2 regions of the Sphingomonas sp. CFBP 13733 genome follow, and region 1 is predicted to be linked to the other one. Evidence: riboswitches for the same ligand, from Rfam matches in the RefSeq annotation. Region 1 holds a riboswitch; the other holds the start of a gene.
What was found. A riboswitch is a leader RNA that binds a small molecule or an ion and turns the genes downstream of it on or off. The one in region 1 is predicted to bind thiamine pyrophosphate.
Positions count from the first base shown of each region.

Region 2: linked by a shared signal. The riboswitch ahead of thiC (phosphomethylpyrimidine synthase ThiC) and the one ahead of IFT71_RS08820 (TonB-dependent receptor domain-containing protein) in region 1 are both predicted to bind thiamine pyrophosphate.

Region 1 covers NZ_JACYUP010000003.1:72,903-79,995, forward strand. Annotated here, with positions in the region: gene IFT71_RS08805 (copper resistance protein B) at 1-41, shown strand, start outside; gene pnuC (nicotinamide riboside transporter PnuC) at 1-589, opposite strand, end outside; gene IFT71_RS08815 (phosphotransferase enzyme family protein) at 586-1,737, opposite strand; gene IFT71_RS08820 (TonB-dependent receptor domain-containing protein) at 1,752-4,064, opposite strand; TPP riboswitch at 4,135-4,223, opposite strand; gene IFT71_RS08825 (FadR/GntR family transcriptional regulator) at 4,388-5,110, shown strand; gene IFT71_RS08830 (outer membrane beta-barrel protein) at 5,318-6,562, shown strand; gene IFT71_RS08835 (SLBB domain-containing protein) at 6,573-7,093, shown strand, end outside.
Region 2 covers NZ_JACYUP010000003.1:457,207-464,299, reverse strand. Annotated here, with positions in the region: gene IFT71_RS10755 (phytoene desaturase) at 1-975, opposite strand, end outside; gene crtY (lycopene beta-cyclase CrtY) at 972-2,138, opposite strand; gene IFT71_RS10745 (GNAT family N-acetyltransferase) at 2,372-2,965, shown strand; gene IFT71_RS10740 (hypothetical protein) at 3,138-3,557, opposite strand; partial or broken gene IFT71_RS21435 (sterol desaturase family protein) at 3,976-4,334, shown strand; gene IFT71_RS21430 (DUF2141 domain-containing protein) at 4,240-4,689, shown strand; gene IFT71_RS10730 (MipA/OmpV family protein) at 4,759-5,622, shown strand; TPP riboswitch at 5,711-5,818, shown strand; gene thiC (phosphomethylpyrimidine synthase ThiC) at 5,858-7,093, shown strand, end outside.

The DNA of each region.
Region 1 (7,093 bases):
GCGGGGTCTCGCTCGCGCTCGGTGTGCGCGCCTGGTTCTGACGCGCCGCCTGCCACTGTCGATAGCCCAGCAGCGCGAGCAGGATCATCGCCGCGTAGAGACCCGCGGTCAGCATCAGGCCCTTCACGACGAACATCCCGACATAGACGATGTCGACGGCGATCCACAGCAGCCAGCTCGCACTGTGCCGCCGCGCGGTCCAATATTGCGCGACGAGGCTGAAGCTGCTCAGCGTCGCATCGATCCAGGGCAGCGCCGCGTCGGTATAGCGGCTCATGACGAACCCGATTCCCAGCGCGGCACCCGCACCGGTGCAAAGCCCCGCCAGCGCGGGGACCGGCCGGAGCGGCACGACGGCGACGTCGCCCGCATCCTGCCGCCCGCGCGTCCAGTTGCGCCACCCATAAACCAGCGCGCCGGCGAACACCGCCTGCAGCATCATGTCCGCATAGAGCCGCACGTCGAGGAACAGCTTGAAGTACAGCGCACAGGCCAGCAAATTGACCGGCCAGCACCACAGCCGCCGCACCGCGGTCAGCCAGATGCCGAGGAAACTGACGGCGACCGCGGCGATCTCGAGCATCGTCATGCGCCGTGCTCCGCATCGGCGATCCGGCGGAGGAACGCCTGCCCCGGCGCGGACAGGAACCACGCCGCATGGCCGATCAGATAACCGTTCCAGGCCAATGCCGCCGCGCTCATGTCGCCGAGCACCCCTGCGAAATACGCGACCTCCGACAAGGCGAATTCGAGATGCACCAGCGGCAGCAGCCGGACGAGCGTCGCCCGGTCCTCCGCACCGAACGCGGTCGTTGCCGCATAGCCCGCCAGCAGCGCGCACGCCGCCTCGGGCTGGCCGATCGCGGCGTCCGCGCCCTGCCCGAGCGCCAGCCAGGCGACACCACTGCGTTCGATCGCAATCGCCACGTCGTGCAGCGCGCAGGTCCGGTCCGCCAGCCCGAAATCGATGACGGTCCGCACGTCCTCCTCCGCCCAGAGCAGGTTGGAGGGATGCCAGTCATTATGCGTCCACAAGGGCGGCTGCGCGGCGAGCCGTGGCTGCAACCCGTCGCCGAGCGCGCCGAACAGCGACGCGAGCTCGCGCCGCCACGGCCGCGGGGCGAGGAACGCGGCGAGCGCCGGCCGCGCCGCGACATAGCGTTCCGCCGCCGCGATTGGATCGGGATCGGGCAGGATGGTGAAGCTCGCGACCAGCGGTTGTGGCGCGCGCGCGGGCGCGGCGAACCCCTGCGACGCGCGGTGCAGCCGGGCCAGTGCCACGCCCGCCGCGTGTGCCTGCGTTAGTGACAGGAACGGCGTCCAGGAGGGCCGGTCGCGATACAGGTCGACGCCGGGGGCCTTGCGATGCAGTTCATAGGTCCAGTCGCCGCGGGCCAGCGCGCCGTTGTCGCTGGGGGCGAGCGTCATGACCTCGGGCACCGTGATGCGCGTCCGCAGGTGCGCGATGAACCGGTGTTCCGCGCCAAGCTGATCGGGCGTCCGCATCCGGCGATGATGGCGCTTGAGCAGGAACATCCCCTGCCCGGTCTCGATCAGCGCTGCCGCGGAGAAGGGCCGCGGCGAATGCCAGTGCACGCGCTCGAGCGGACCGGCGACCGGAAACTGCGCGACCACGGCCGCGGCTTCCTCGGCGGTGATCGCCGGCCAGCTCGGCGCAGCCATGTCAGTGCCCATCCCGTGGACCAGATGCGCCGCCGGCGAGCCCGCGCCGATCATCGCGCGCGCTCCGGTCACAGGCCGCGCGAGATGGTCGCCATGACGGCCGCACCACTCCCGACATAATAGGTCGGCGCAGATCCCGCGATCAGCGTCCCCCCGCGCCCGATCACGTCGCGCGCATTGGTCGAGACCGACTGCACCCCCGCCAGCACGCGCGGATCGGTCACGTTGATCGCGTTCAGCCGCAGGTCGGTCCGCTTGCCATCGAGCATCGACGCCAGATGCACGCCGACCGACAGGTCGAGCGTCGCATAGCCCTTGATGCTCTCGTCGTTGACGAACGTCGCATATTGCCGGCCGACATATTTGACCGCGACACTGCCGAACAACCGTCCGTCGTCATAGGTCCCGCCGCCACCGATCTGCACGGTCGGGCTCGAGACCGCATGCCGGCCGCGGGTCGGCAGATAATCGTCGCCGACCGGCAGGTCGTCGCTGATCCGTGCGCGCAGATATTCGCCCGAGACATAGACGCTGACACCGCGCGCCGGGCGATAGTCGATCTCGGCATCGATCCCGTAGGAGCTCTGTCCCCCGGCATTCAGCGTCGAATTGACCAGCGCGCCGCCATTGTTGATGACCGTCGCCAGCTGGCGGTTGCGGAAATCATAATGGAACCCCGTCACCGATGCGGACAGTGCGGGGCCGATATAGCGATAGCCCAGCTCCTGCGAGACCGCATATTCGTTCTTCAGCGCGGTCGTCCCCGCGCTGACCAGCGCACCGCCCGCATAGCTGTCGTAAAGCGTGAACTCGTTCGGCGTGCGGAAGTTCGTCGTGATGTTGGCGAACAGCTGCTGCCGGTCGTCGATCTCGTAATGCACCGCCGCCCGCGGCAGCGCGGCGAAGCTGTCGAGGCGGACGCGGTCCTGCGGACCCGGCAGGTAGTTGCGCCCGCTGCGCAGCACATTGACGCCCTTGAACCCGATATCGACCGCAAGACGCGGTGTCAGCGTGATATGGTCGGCCAGGAACGCCGCCTTGGTGACGGTCACGGTCCGCTGGTTCTCATAGGCGAGCAGCCGGCCGTCGGCGGTCCGGATCGCCTTTGCGCGATAGCCCCAGCGATCGGCCGGCGCGCCATCGGCACCGACCGCGGTATAGGACTGGACGACGCGGTCGGTGCCGTGATCGAACCACAACCCTGCGGTCAGCCGGTGGATGCCGCGCTCGATCGTCAGCGTGTTGACCGTGCCCACGCGGCGCTGGTCGCCGGTATAATTGCCCAACACCGTCGCGACCCCGTCGACCGCACCCGGCAGCGCGATCGGATCGGCGAGCGGCTCGATACCCAGGAAGTTGCCGGTCGTGCCGAGCTGCGTCCCATAGGGCGAATTGCCGTAGCCGAACTGCAGATAGCTGGTGCTGTCGAGCGTTACCCCCGCGCCCAGCGCCAGATGCACCGGCGCCGACGCATAGAGGTTGCGGAACGGCGCGCGGTAGAGCCGCCAGTAATTGGTGTTGCCCGCGCTGTACCGCGCATCGAAGTTGAAATCGCGTCCCTGCGCGCGCCATTCGGCGAGCGTCGGGCTGCGATAGGTCGACGAGTTCGCGTTGTTGAACGACAGCGCCAGGCTCGCGCGGTTGCCGTTGCCCCATTCGCCGAGCAGCTTGGCATCGACATGCTGGCGCGTGTCATGGCCGGCACCGCGCCAGTTGTTCGCGCGCGTGTTCGAATAGGAGACGAAGGCCCGCAGCCCCGTCTGGCCGATCCGTCCGGTATCGAGCCGGACGAAGCCGCGCCGCGCCGCATAGGATCCGATCGACAGGTCGACGAGCCCGCGCGGCGCCGCACTCGGATCGTCGAGCCAGAGCGACAGCGACCCGCCCGCACCCCCCAGCGTCGGCGACGCGATATCGACCGCGCCCTGCGCCAGCGCGATCCGCTGGAGATTCTCGGTATCGGCGAACTGCGAGGGATAGGCGTAATAATAGCCAATGTCGTTCTGCGGCGCGCCCTCCATCGTCACACCGATCTCGTCCTGCCCCAGCCCGCGCAACGTCAGGCTCGAACTGGTCGACAAGCCGTAAGGATCGCTCGACGCGACGGTCGCGCCGGGCAGGAGGTTGACCAGCTGGAACGCGTTGAGCGTCGGCGCCTGCTTGGTGATGAACGCAGCGGCGATCGCGCTTTCGGATTTGGGCACCGTCTGGTCGGGGAGCAGCCCCTCGGGATCGAGAAGACCGACGACGCGGATATCGACCGGGTCGGCGCCGTCCCGCGCATCCGCCTGCGTCTGCGCGCTGGCGGGGGCGAAGGCCACCACAGCAGCAAGTGCCACTGCCAGCGCGCTGCATGCAACACGGGGCGGCCGGCCCGTCATCAGGTCAAATCGAAGGATCATCACGGTCTTGCGTCCACTCCACACGGAGGGACGACGGACGCGCCGCCAGCCCTCCCTACGCCGGTATCAACCGGATCAGGTTCAGCGGGTCATGGGCTGCAGCCCACCTCTCAGCCGCGCGTCAGCGGCCCCCCGGGGAGCGCGCCGTCTAGGCGGTTCGGTCCTCCGGCGATAGCGTTATTGCCCGTTTGCCCGTCCGCAGCGCCTTCCCGGCACACGCGCGGCAGAATTATATGACAATCCACCCCGCCCAGAGGCTTGCAGTGGGTGACAGCCGGACCGGTTTGCGCCACACAGGCTTTATGGAGCGTGTGCTGACCGACGTCGTTGCCCTGGAGAATCGGGATCTGGGACGGAACCTTACGCATGGCATGCTCGACCTGCTCGGCAAGGCCATCGTGACCGGCCAATATACGGATCGGCCATTCCCCACCGAGGCGGAGATCGCGGTGGCGCATGGCGTCAGCCGATCGGTGACCCGTGAGGCGGTCAAGATGCTGACCGCCAAGGGACTGGTCAGCGCGCGCCCGCGACAGGGCACGATCGTGCAGCCATCGAGCAGCTGGAACCTGTTCGACACCGATGTGCTGCGCTGGCTGCTCGACCGCAAATTCTCGGTCGAGCTGCTCCAGCAGTTCAACCAGCTGCGGATCGGGATCGAACCCGAAGCGGCGGCGCTCGCGGCGCTGTACCACACCGAACAGGACATGGTCGCGATCGAGGCGGGGCTGGCGCGGATGGCCGCGGCTGAGCGCAGCTATGACGATCCACTCGACGCGGACATCGCGTTCCACGTCGCCGTCCTGCGCGCGTCGCGCAACCCCTTCTACGCACAGTTCCAGTCGGTGGTCGAAACCGCGCTGCGCACCTCGATCCGCTTCACCAACCGGATCAAGGGGCGCAGCGCGAACATCGCCGACCATGCCGCGGTCGCCGTCGCGATCGCCGCGCGCGATGCCGATGGTGCGCGCGACGCGATGCGACGCCTGATCGGCGACGTTCTCAGCCTGATCGCCGAGGCCTGACACCCGAATCGTCGCGACCCGGTGTACGATCAAGGGACAGCACCGTGCGACGCCGTCACTCGACCTGATCGCGCTTTTCACTTATCGAGACGCGGTGCCCTTGGGCCCGGTGCCGCGAGTCGAGATTTGACAAGCGCCGGAATAGCTCGAAGGACGAAATGCGACCGCGCATCATGCGGGTAGCAATTGAAAACATGACGGGAAACAATGCGAAGGGCTCGAGACGAGCGAACTGCACGGATCGGCAAGGTCGCGCTCGCGGCGGCCATGACCGGCGGTTTGGTGAGCGGTGCGCAGGCACAGACGGTCAACGTCAACACACCCGTCAGCGTGCCCGTCGCGGGCAATGTCGACCGGTTTCGTGTCGTGCCGGTGATCACCAGTGTCTATGACAGCAACGTGCTGCGTCTCAACGACGCGCGCGGGAGCGGGCCGCGCGACAATATCCGCGTTTCGCCGGCGTTGGCGGTCGATCTGAACCGCATCTTCGGCCGCACCCGCGTCACCGCCGGCGGCACGGTCGGCTATGATTTCAACACCCGGTTCAGCGGCCTCGATCGTGAGCGGATCAACCTGACCTCGAGCGTGACGACCCCGGTCGGCGCGCCCTGCAGCGTGACCGGCAGCGCGGCGCTCGAACGCGCGCAGTTCGATCTCGGCGACACCAACACCGTGGTGACCGAGAGCTTCCTGCGCCAGGTCTATGACGTCGGCGCGAGTTGCCGCGCCGCGGCGGGCTTCTTTCCCGCGGTGGGTGTCAACCGCGTGTCGCTCACCAACAGCAGCCGCAAGGTTCTGGACACGAACCAGTCCGCGCTGCGCGCGGGGATCGGCTATGGGCGGCCCAGCCTCGGGACGCTGCAGCTCATTGGCTCCGTTGCGAAGATCGCGCGCCCGGGTATCGAGGATCTGACCGGGATCGACGATTCGACGATGATCACCGACGTCCAGCTGGTCTTCGAACGTTCGGTCGCGCCGCGCGTCAGCTTCCGGCTAGGCGGCGGCATCACGCATGCCGACCCCAAGCGCGCGGCCGTGCCGTCCTTCAGCGGCCCGTCGTTCGACGCGCAGGTGACGATACGCCCGGTGCCCCGGTTCACGATCGTCGGCTCCGGCCGCCGTGCGGTGCAGAATCAGAGCTCGTTTGGCGCGACCTATATCATCGCCGACAGCTACAACCTCAACGTGTCCTATCTGCTCTCGGCGCGCAGCACCGCCACCCTGTTCGCCCAGCGCGCGCAACGCGATCCGCGCGGCGAGGATCTGGCGCTTACGCTTCAACCACCACGCGGCAAGGACAAGCTGAACCTGGTCGGTGGCAGCTATGCATTCGATTTCCACCGGTCGCTGCGGCTCAGCCTGAGCGTCACGCATCAGCGCCGCACGGCCGACAATGCGATTTACGATTATACGGCCACATCCGCATCGGCGGGTGTCACGGCCCGTTTCTAAGGGGATGATGATGAAGATCCGCATGGCGCATTCGCTTGTTCTGCCGTTGCTCATGGCCGCTACGGCCGCCGGGGCGCAGGTACCAACCGCGCGCCCGACACCCGCGCCGGCGGGTGCCGTACCCAACGACGGCTATCGCCTGGCCCCCGATGACGAGGTCGAGGTGACGATTTTCGGCCAGGGCCCGGGCCAGGTGGTCAAGACGCGCGTCAAGAGCGACGGTACGATCACCCTGCCGTTCCTCGGCGCGGTCCAGGTCCGCAACCAGACCGCGCGCGAACTTGCCGCGGACATCGCCGCCCGGCTGCGGAGCGGCGGCTATTTCGTCAAGCCCGTCGTCAATGTCGAGGTCACGCAGTTCGTCAGCAGCTCGGTGACCGTGTTCGGCGAGGTCGGAACCCCCGGCATCTATCCGCTCGATCTGCAGCTGACCGTCGGCATGACGCTCGCCCGCGCGGGCGGCACGCGTGGGACCAGCGCGGACTATGCGATCCTGAAGCGCGTCGGCGATCCGGTCGAACACCGCATCCT
Region 2 (7,093 bases), 380 kb from region 1:
GATCATGTGGTGCGGAATGCCGGGCCACGTGCCCTTGATCCCGAAATGCACGACGAACAGCGACGGGCTGTACTTCTTGCGCTCGAGCGACGCCTTGGTCCGCTGTCCGCTGCGCGACGTCGCCAGCAGGTCGCGATAGGTGTGCATGATGTCGCTGTTCGCCGCCACCGCATCCGCCTGGCCCGACCAGCCGCTCGCCGTCGTGACCCCGGTCGCGCGGTCGCCCAGCGTCTCGATCGAGGTGACCGGGTCGTCGAGCCGCAGCACGCCGCCCAGTCGCTCGAACTGGGTCACCAGCGCCGCGACCAGCCGGTTGGTGCCGCCGCGCGCGAACCACACGCCGCCGTCGCGCTCCAGCTTGTGGATCAGGGCATAGATCGCGCTGGTCGTCATCGGATTGCCGCCGACCAGCAGCGTGTGGAACGAGAGCGCCTCGCGCAGCTTCTCGGACTTCACGAAGCTCGACACGATTGAATAGACCGAGCGCCAGGCCTGGTATTTCGCCAGTGCCGGCGCCGCCTTGATCATCGACCCGAAGTCGAGAAACGCGACATGGCCGAGCTTCTCATAGCCTTCGTGAAACACGCCGGCGGAATAGGCGAGGAACTTCTCATAGCCCGCCCAGTCGCCCGGGTGCAGCTTCTCGATCTCCGCCCGCATCTGCGTATCGTCGTTGGTATAATCGAAATTCGTCCCGTCTGCCCAGTTCAGCCGGTAGAAGGGCAGCACCGGGTCGAGCGTCACGTCCGCGCTCATGTCGTGCCCGCTCAGCGCCCATAGTTCGCGCAGGCAATCGGGATCGGTGATGACGGTCGGGCCGGCATCGAAGGTGAAGCCGTCGCGCTCCCAGTAATAGCCACGCCCGCCCGGCTTGTCGCGGCTCTCGACGATGGTCGTCTGGACGCCTGCGGATTGCAGCCGGATCGCGAGCGCCAGCCCGCCAAACCCTGCGCCGATGACGATAGCTGTCTTCATGATCTCATACTGCCTGCGATGGCGCGGACGGCGCGCACGATGGGGACGGGGGGCTTGCCGGTCAGGATCCGCGCCTTGTCGGTCATGGTCGAACGTCCGGCATAGAAACGGCCTATCAGCGAAGGGGAGAGGCGATAGAAGCGCTCGAGGATCCGGTAGCGTTCCTCGGGCTCCGCCGCGCGGAATAGCATCGTGTCGAGCATCCGGTAGAAACCGCGGCTCTTCCACGTCGCCTGCGCCATCGCATAGGTCGCGTCGTGCAGCCGCGCGCCCGAGAAATCCCCCAGCGCCGCGATCATCGACGCGGTCCGCACCGCATCGGGCAGCGAATAGCCGGTGGTCGGGTGGAACATCCCCGCGCGCATCCCCGCCTTGGCGACACGCGCCCCGGTCGAGCGCCAATAGGCCTCGAAATCGCCGCCCATCGCGACCGGCAGGACGCCCGATTCCTCGCGTTCGATCCGCTTCACCGACCAGCCGCGCTCGGCGACATAGGCGTCGATCCGGTCGCGCAGCACGGGCAGATCGAGATCGGGCGTGTCGCTGTAATAGGTGTCTTCGACGAACATCCGCCGCGCCTTGAACGGCAGGCAATAGACGAAACGATAGCCGTCGAGCTGTTCGACGCCCGCATCCATCACCATCGGCCGCGGCGCCTTGTGCATCGCGTCGAGCAGCAGTTCGCGTCCGAGGAATTTCTGCCACGCCAGATCGAGCAGCGTAAGGTCGCCCGGCCCGCGCGCGTCGATCACCCCGGTCGCTTCGATCCGGTCGCCGTCGCTCAGCACCACCGCGGTCGCGCTCGCGCCGCTGACTTTGCGGTCGAGCATCAGCGCGTGCGGCGGCAGGACGCGGCGTACTTCGCGGTCGAGCTGGACGCTCTCGATCGAATTGTAACGCGCGTCGATGGTCCGCGCATGCCCTGGAAAGCGCACGTCATAGCCCTGCCAGCCATGCACCACGAGCGGCGCGACGATCCAGCGGTCCGCCGCCGCGACGTCGCTGTCGAAGAACGACCAGAGGTGATTGCCGCCGACCGTCGGGGCGGCATCGACCAGCCGCACGTCGAGCGCCGGATGCTTCGCTTTGAGCGCCAGCGCGATCATCCCGCCGGCCAGGCCCGCGCCAACGATCGCGACGTCGCAGGAGATCGTCGATGCCATGGCTCCGACTAGCGCAAACCGGCGCCTGCGAAAACAGCCTTTCCCGCCCAATCGCGCGCGAAGACAACCTGCATTGCCGGCCCGGCCGCCTCTTCCGCCACCGCCGCGATCCGCCGCGCGCCAGTCGTCCGCTGCCATCGCGCACCCGACACGGAGGGACGGGGGACGTCAGGTCGGGCATGGCGCGCCGCCGCCATCTCCGCCACTATGTCCATGCCAGATCCGGAGCCGCCATGCCCCCCACACATCCGACCGACGCTTCGCCAGCACCGCACGCCGGCGATCCCGACCCCCGCCACCCCCAGGCGCCGACGCTGGCAACGGCGCGCCTGACGCTGAGCGGCCATGTCCCTGCCGATCTCGACGACTGCGCCGCGATGTGGGCCGACGCCCGCGTCTATGCGATGATCGGCGGCACGCCGCGTAGTCGCGAGGAGGTGTGGATCCGGTTGCTCCGCTCGATCGGGCAGTGGACCGTGTTCGGCTATGGCAGCTGGATCGTGCGCGAGACTGTGACCGGCCGGCTGATCGGCGAGATGGGTCTGATCGAAGCGCGGCGCGCGATCCTGCCGCCGATCGACGGTCCCGGTGCGATCGGCCCCGAAATGGGCTGGACGCTGACCGGCGACGCGCAGGGACAGGGTTATGCGTCGGAGGCGATGGCGGCGGTCCTGGCCTGGGCCGACCCGCGCATCGCCGCGACGACCTGCATCATCGACCGCCGCAACGCGCCCTCGCTCCGCCTCGCCGAGCGCCTCGGCTACCGCCTGCGCATCGAGGGTCGTTATCGTGACGCGCCGATCCTGATCCTCGACCGGCGCGCCTGACCTCGGTTCCGGACGCTCGGCGGACAGGTCGAGCGATGCTGGCCGAGGAACTGCGCGGGTTTTTACGGTACCGGGCAGCCGCAAGTCGTCGCTGCTGCCCGGCACCATGTGCGGCGCGCGCTCATTTCCGGATCAGCCGGGAGCGCACATGCCCATGTTTACGCGCTGGCGATCAGTTCGCCGGGACCTTGATGAACGGGTCATAGCTGTAAGTCTTGCCCGACATCGAGAAGACGACGCTGTACTGGTAGGACCCCGTTGCTGTGCCGTTGTTGATCACACAGGTCCAATAGATAACGCCCGCGGGCGTCGTCTGTTTTTCAAGCTTCTGGAATACACTATTCGGCGGGTTCTGCGTGCATTGACCGGTAAACCCGGTGATTGCGATATTATGGGCGGGATTGATGGGATAGACGGTCCACACCAAGACGTCACCGGCGTTGCACGGCGTCGTCAACTCGTTGCCACCCTCGGACGTGCCTTCATAGCCCGTTGTGTCGATCATATACAGACCTTGGGTGATGGTCTGGCCACTGGCCGTCGACTGAGCTGTTTCCACATCCACAGCAATCATGATGTTGATGGTTGCCATATACTCATCTCCTAAATTTATAGTATCGAGATGGCCTGTCTCTGACATGGCGTCGGACTTTCAAACAGGCGATATCGTCGTAATGGAGCAATGTTCTGCTATCAGGGTCTCAAATCTGTTGACCTGAAAAAAAATATCACATTGGGAGGCGTCAAATAAAGTTCGATAGATGAATTCGTGGCGCTGAATTCTGTAAAATCGATAAAGATATGATAAGGGTCCGGTGTTCCGACATAGAATGGGGCGGCGTTAGGTTTGCAGGCGCACAGGCCGTCGTGCTTTGCAGCCGCGTACCCGGATGCCGCCGGTTTCGATCATTTTGCGGGGGCGATAGACTAGAGTCAGTGCAAACAGGTGGAGCACCGGCCGGGCGTGGTCGACCGAGGGTCTGAATGGCAACGGCGTTCGATCCGGTCCCGGCGCTGTGATAATTCCGCTACGGGTCATTGCGATTCCGACCCTGGCGGTGCGCTCGGTTTGGCTCTGACGGTCATGACCGTTATGGAGGGGGCCAATCCGATGGGCCGGGAGGTTTTTCCCCGGTTCATGTGGAGGGGAGCATTGGGGACATGGCTGATCACGGCCAGCCACCATCAGCCACATCATGAACGATACAGGTGCAATTATGAGCTCATTTTCCGGTTCTGGGATCGGCTCTGCGGCACCGACCGGGAGCACGGCGATGCGGGCAGCTCGCATGCCAAGGCTGCCGCGCGTGCTGGCGGCGGCCGCCGTCTGGGCCGTTCTGGCGGCAGCGAGCCCGGTCACGCGGCTCGACGTCGAGGTCGACAATCTTCGCTCGGCCAAGGGCTTGATCCGTATCTGCCTGACCGCCGACCCCGACAATTTCCCCGCCTGTGTCGACGATGCCAAGGCACTGACCCGGACCCTGCCCGCCGCGGTCCGGACGACGAGCTTTCCGGGCCTGCCGCAGCGTGGCTATGCGCTGGCGATCATCCATGACGAGAACAGCAACTCCAAGCTCGACACGATCGCGGGTATCCCGCGCGAGGGCTATGGTTTCTCGAACAACGCCGCGGTACGCTTCGGACCGCCGCGCTTTTCCGCGGCACGGTTCATGCTCGCCGGTGATGCCGAAATGCAACAGGTCAGGATGCGTTACATCTTCTGACGGATTGCAACGGACCGAATGGGGTTGCCCCGCGTTGCGCGGTGGAACCTTTTTGTCCGGAGCCCGTCCTTGCGCGCATTCTCACTCGTTCTGACTGCCGCAACCGCGGCAGTCGCCCTCGCCACGCCGGCACTTGCGCAGACGGATCCCAATCCGACCCCGCCAATCACCGATCCCGCCGACAACAACCGCATCACGCTCGGTCTCGGCGTCGCGTCGCTTCCCGATTACGAGGGTGCGGACAGCAACAGCTTCACCCCCGGCGCGGTCGCGATCGGTACGGTCCGTGGCCATGACTTCTTCACACGCGGTACGCAGCTCTATGTGAACCTGATCCCCAATACCGGGTCCGTCGGGATCAACTACGAAGTCGGCGTTATCGCCGCCGTCCGCACCGATCGCACGGGCCGGGTCGACAACCGGCAGGTCCGCGCGCTCGGCAAGATCGACACGGCCTATGAAGTCGGCGGCTTCGTCGGCATCGGCAAGACCGGCGTCATCACCAGCGATTACGACACGCTGACCGCGCGCGTCGCCTATATCCACGACGTGTCGGGCACGCACGACAGCTATGTCATCACCCCACAGGTCAACTACACGACGCCGCTGTCGGTCCGCACCCTGGTCGCCTTCGGCCTGTCGGCGGATTATGCAGGCAAGGGCTTTGGCCGGACCTATGCCGCGGTCACGCCGATCGGCACGATCAACAGCGGTCTGCGCACCTATGACATCAACGACAGCGGTTTCCGCCGGGTCAACGTCTCCGCCTTCGCGTTGCAGAGCCTGTCGGGCGATCTGCGCCGTGGGTTCGGCGTCGGCGCGGGCGTGCTCTATGGCCGCATGCTCGGCAAGTACAAGGACAGCCCGATCGTCGCGGACGTCGGCGATGCCGACCAGTGGCTCGGCGCGGTGGGCCTGACCTACACCTTCTGATCGCAACCCGCCGATCGACCCGAAACCCCGTGCGGCCCGACCGCGCGGGGTTTTTCGTTTGCGCCCCCGTCTGTTGCGCCTATGCTCGCCCTACCCCGGGGGAGCGCCGATCCGCGCTTGAGAGGAAGGCAGGAGCCTTCGACCCGCTGAACCTGATCCGGTTGATACCGGCGGAGGGAGGGAGCGGTCGCCACAGAACCGCATGCCTTGCTCCGAGACCTTTAGGAGCAAGCGCATGGCCGATTACGATCCCCGCATCCCGACCGCCGATATCGGCGTCACCACCGGCCCGATACGCGGCTCGCGGAAGGTTCATGTCGCGGTGCCCTCCAGCCCCGACGTCCGCGTCGCGATGCGCGAGATCGTGCTCGACCCGAGCTGTTCCGAGCCGCCCTTGCGGGTCTACGACACCAGCGGTCCGTACACCGACCCCAGGGCGACGATCGACATCAACGCCGGCCTGCCGCAACTCCGCCGCCAGTGGATCGAGGCGCGCGGCGACGTCGAGAGCTACGACGCGCGCGAGATCCGGCCCGAGGATAATGGCCAGCTCGGCCCCGACCGCTCGGACGGCGTCCCGCAATTTCCCGGCAGCATCAAGCGCCCGTTGCGCGCCAGGGCTGGCGCCAATGTCAGCCAAATGCATTACGCACGCCGTGGCATCATCACGCCCGAGATGGAATATGTCGCGACGCGGGAGAATCTCGGCCGCGCGATGCTGAAAGAGTATAAGCGCGACGGCGAGAGCTTCGGTGCGTCGATCCCCGACTTCGTCACCCCCGAATTCGTCCGCGACGAGGTCGCACGCGGCCGCGCGATCATCCCCAACAACGTCAACCACCCCGAATCCGAGCCGATGGCGATCGGCCGCAACTTCCTGGTCAAGATCAACGCCAATATCGGCAACTCCGCAGTCGCGTCGAACGTCGCCGCCGAGGTCGACAAGCTCGTCTGGTCGATCCGCTGGGGCGCGGACACGGTGATGGACCTCAGCACCGGCCGCAACATCCACGACACGCGCGAATGGATCCTGCGCAACAGCCCCGTGCCGATCGGCACCGTGCCGATCTACCAGGCGCTCGAAAAGGTCGGCGGCGTCGCCGAGGATCTGACCTGGGAAATCTTCCGCGACACGCTGATCGAACAGGCGGAGCAGGGCGTGGATTACTTTACGATCCACGCCGGCGTGCGCCTCGCCTATATCCCGATGACCGCCAAGCGGGTCACCGGCATCGTCTCGCGCGGCGGCTCGATCATGGCGAAATGGTGCCTCAGCCACCACAAGGAGAGCTTCCTCTACGAGCGCTTCGACGAGATCACCGAGATCATGAAGGCGTATGACATCGCCTATTCGCTCGGCGACGGGCTGCGCCCCGGCAGCATCGCCGACGCGAACGACGAGGCGCAGTTCAGCGAGCTCTACACGCTCGGCGAACTGACCCACCGCGCCTGGAAGAGCGACGTTCAGGTG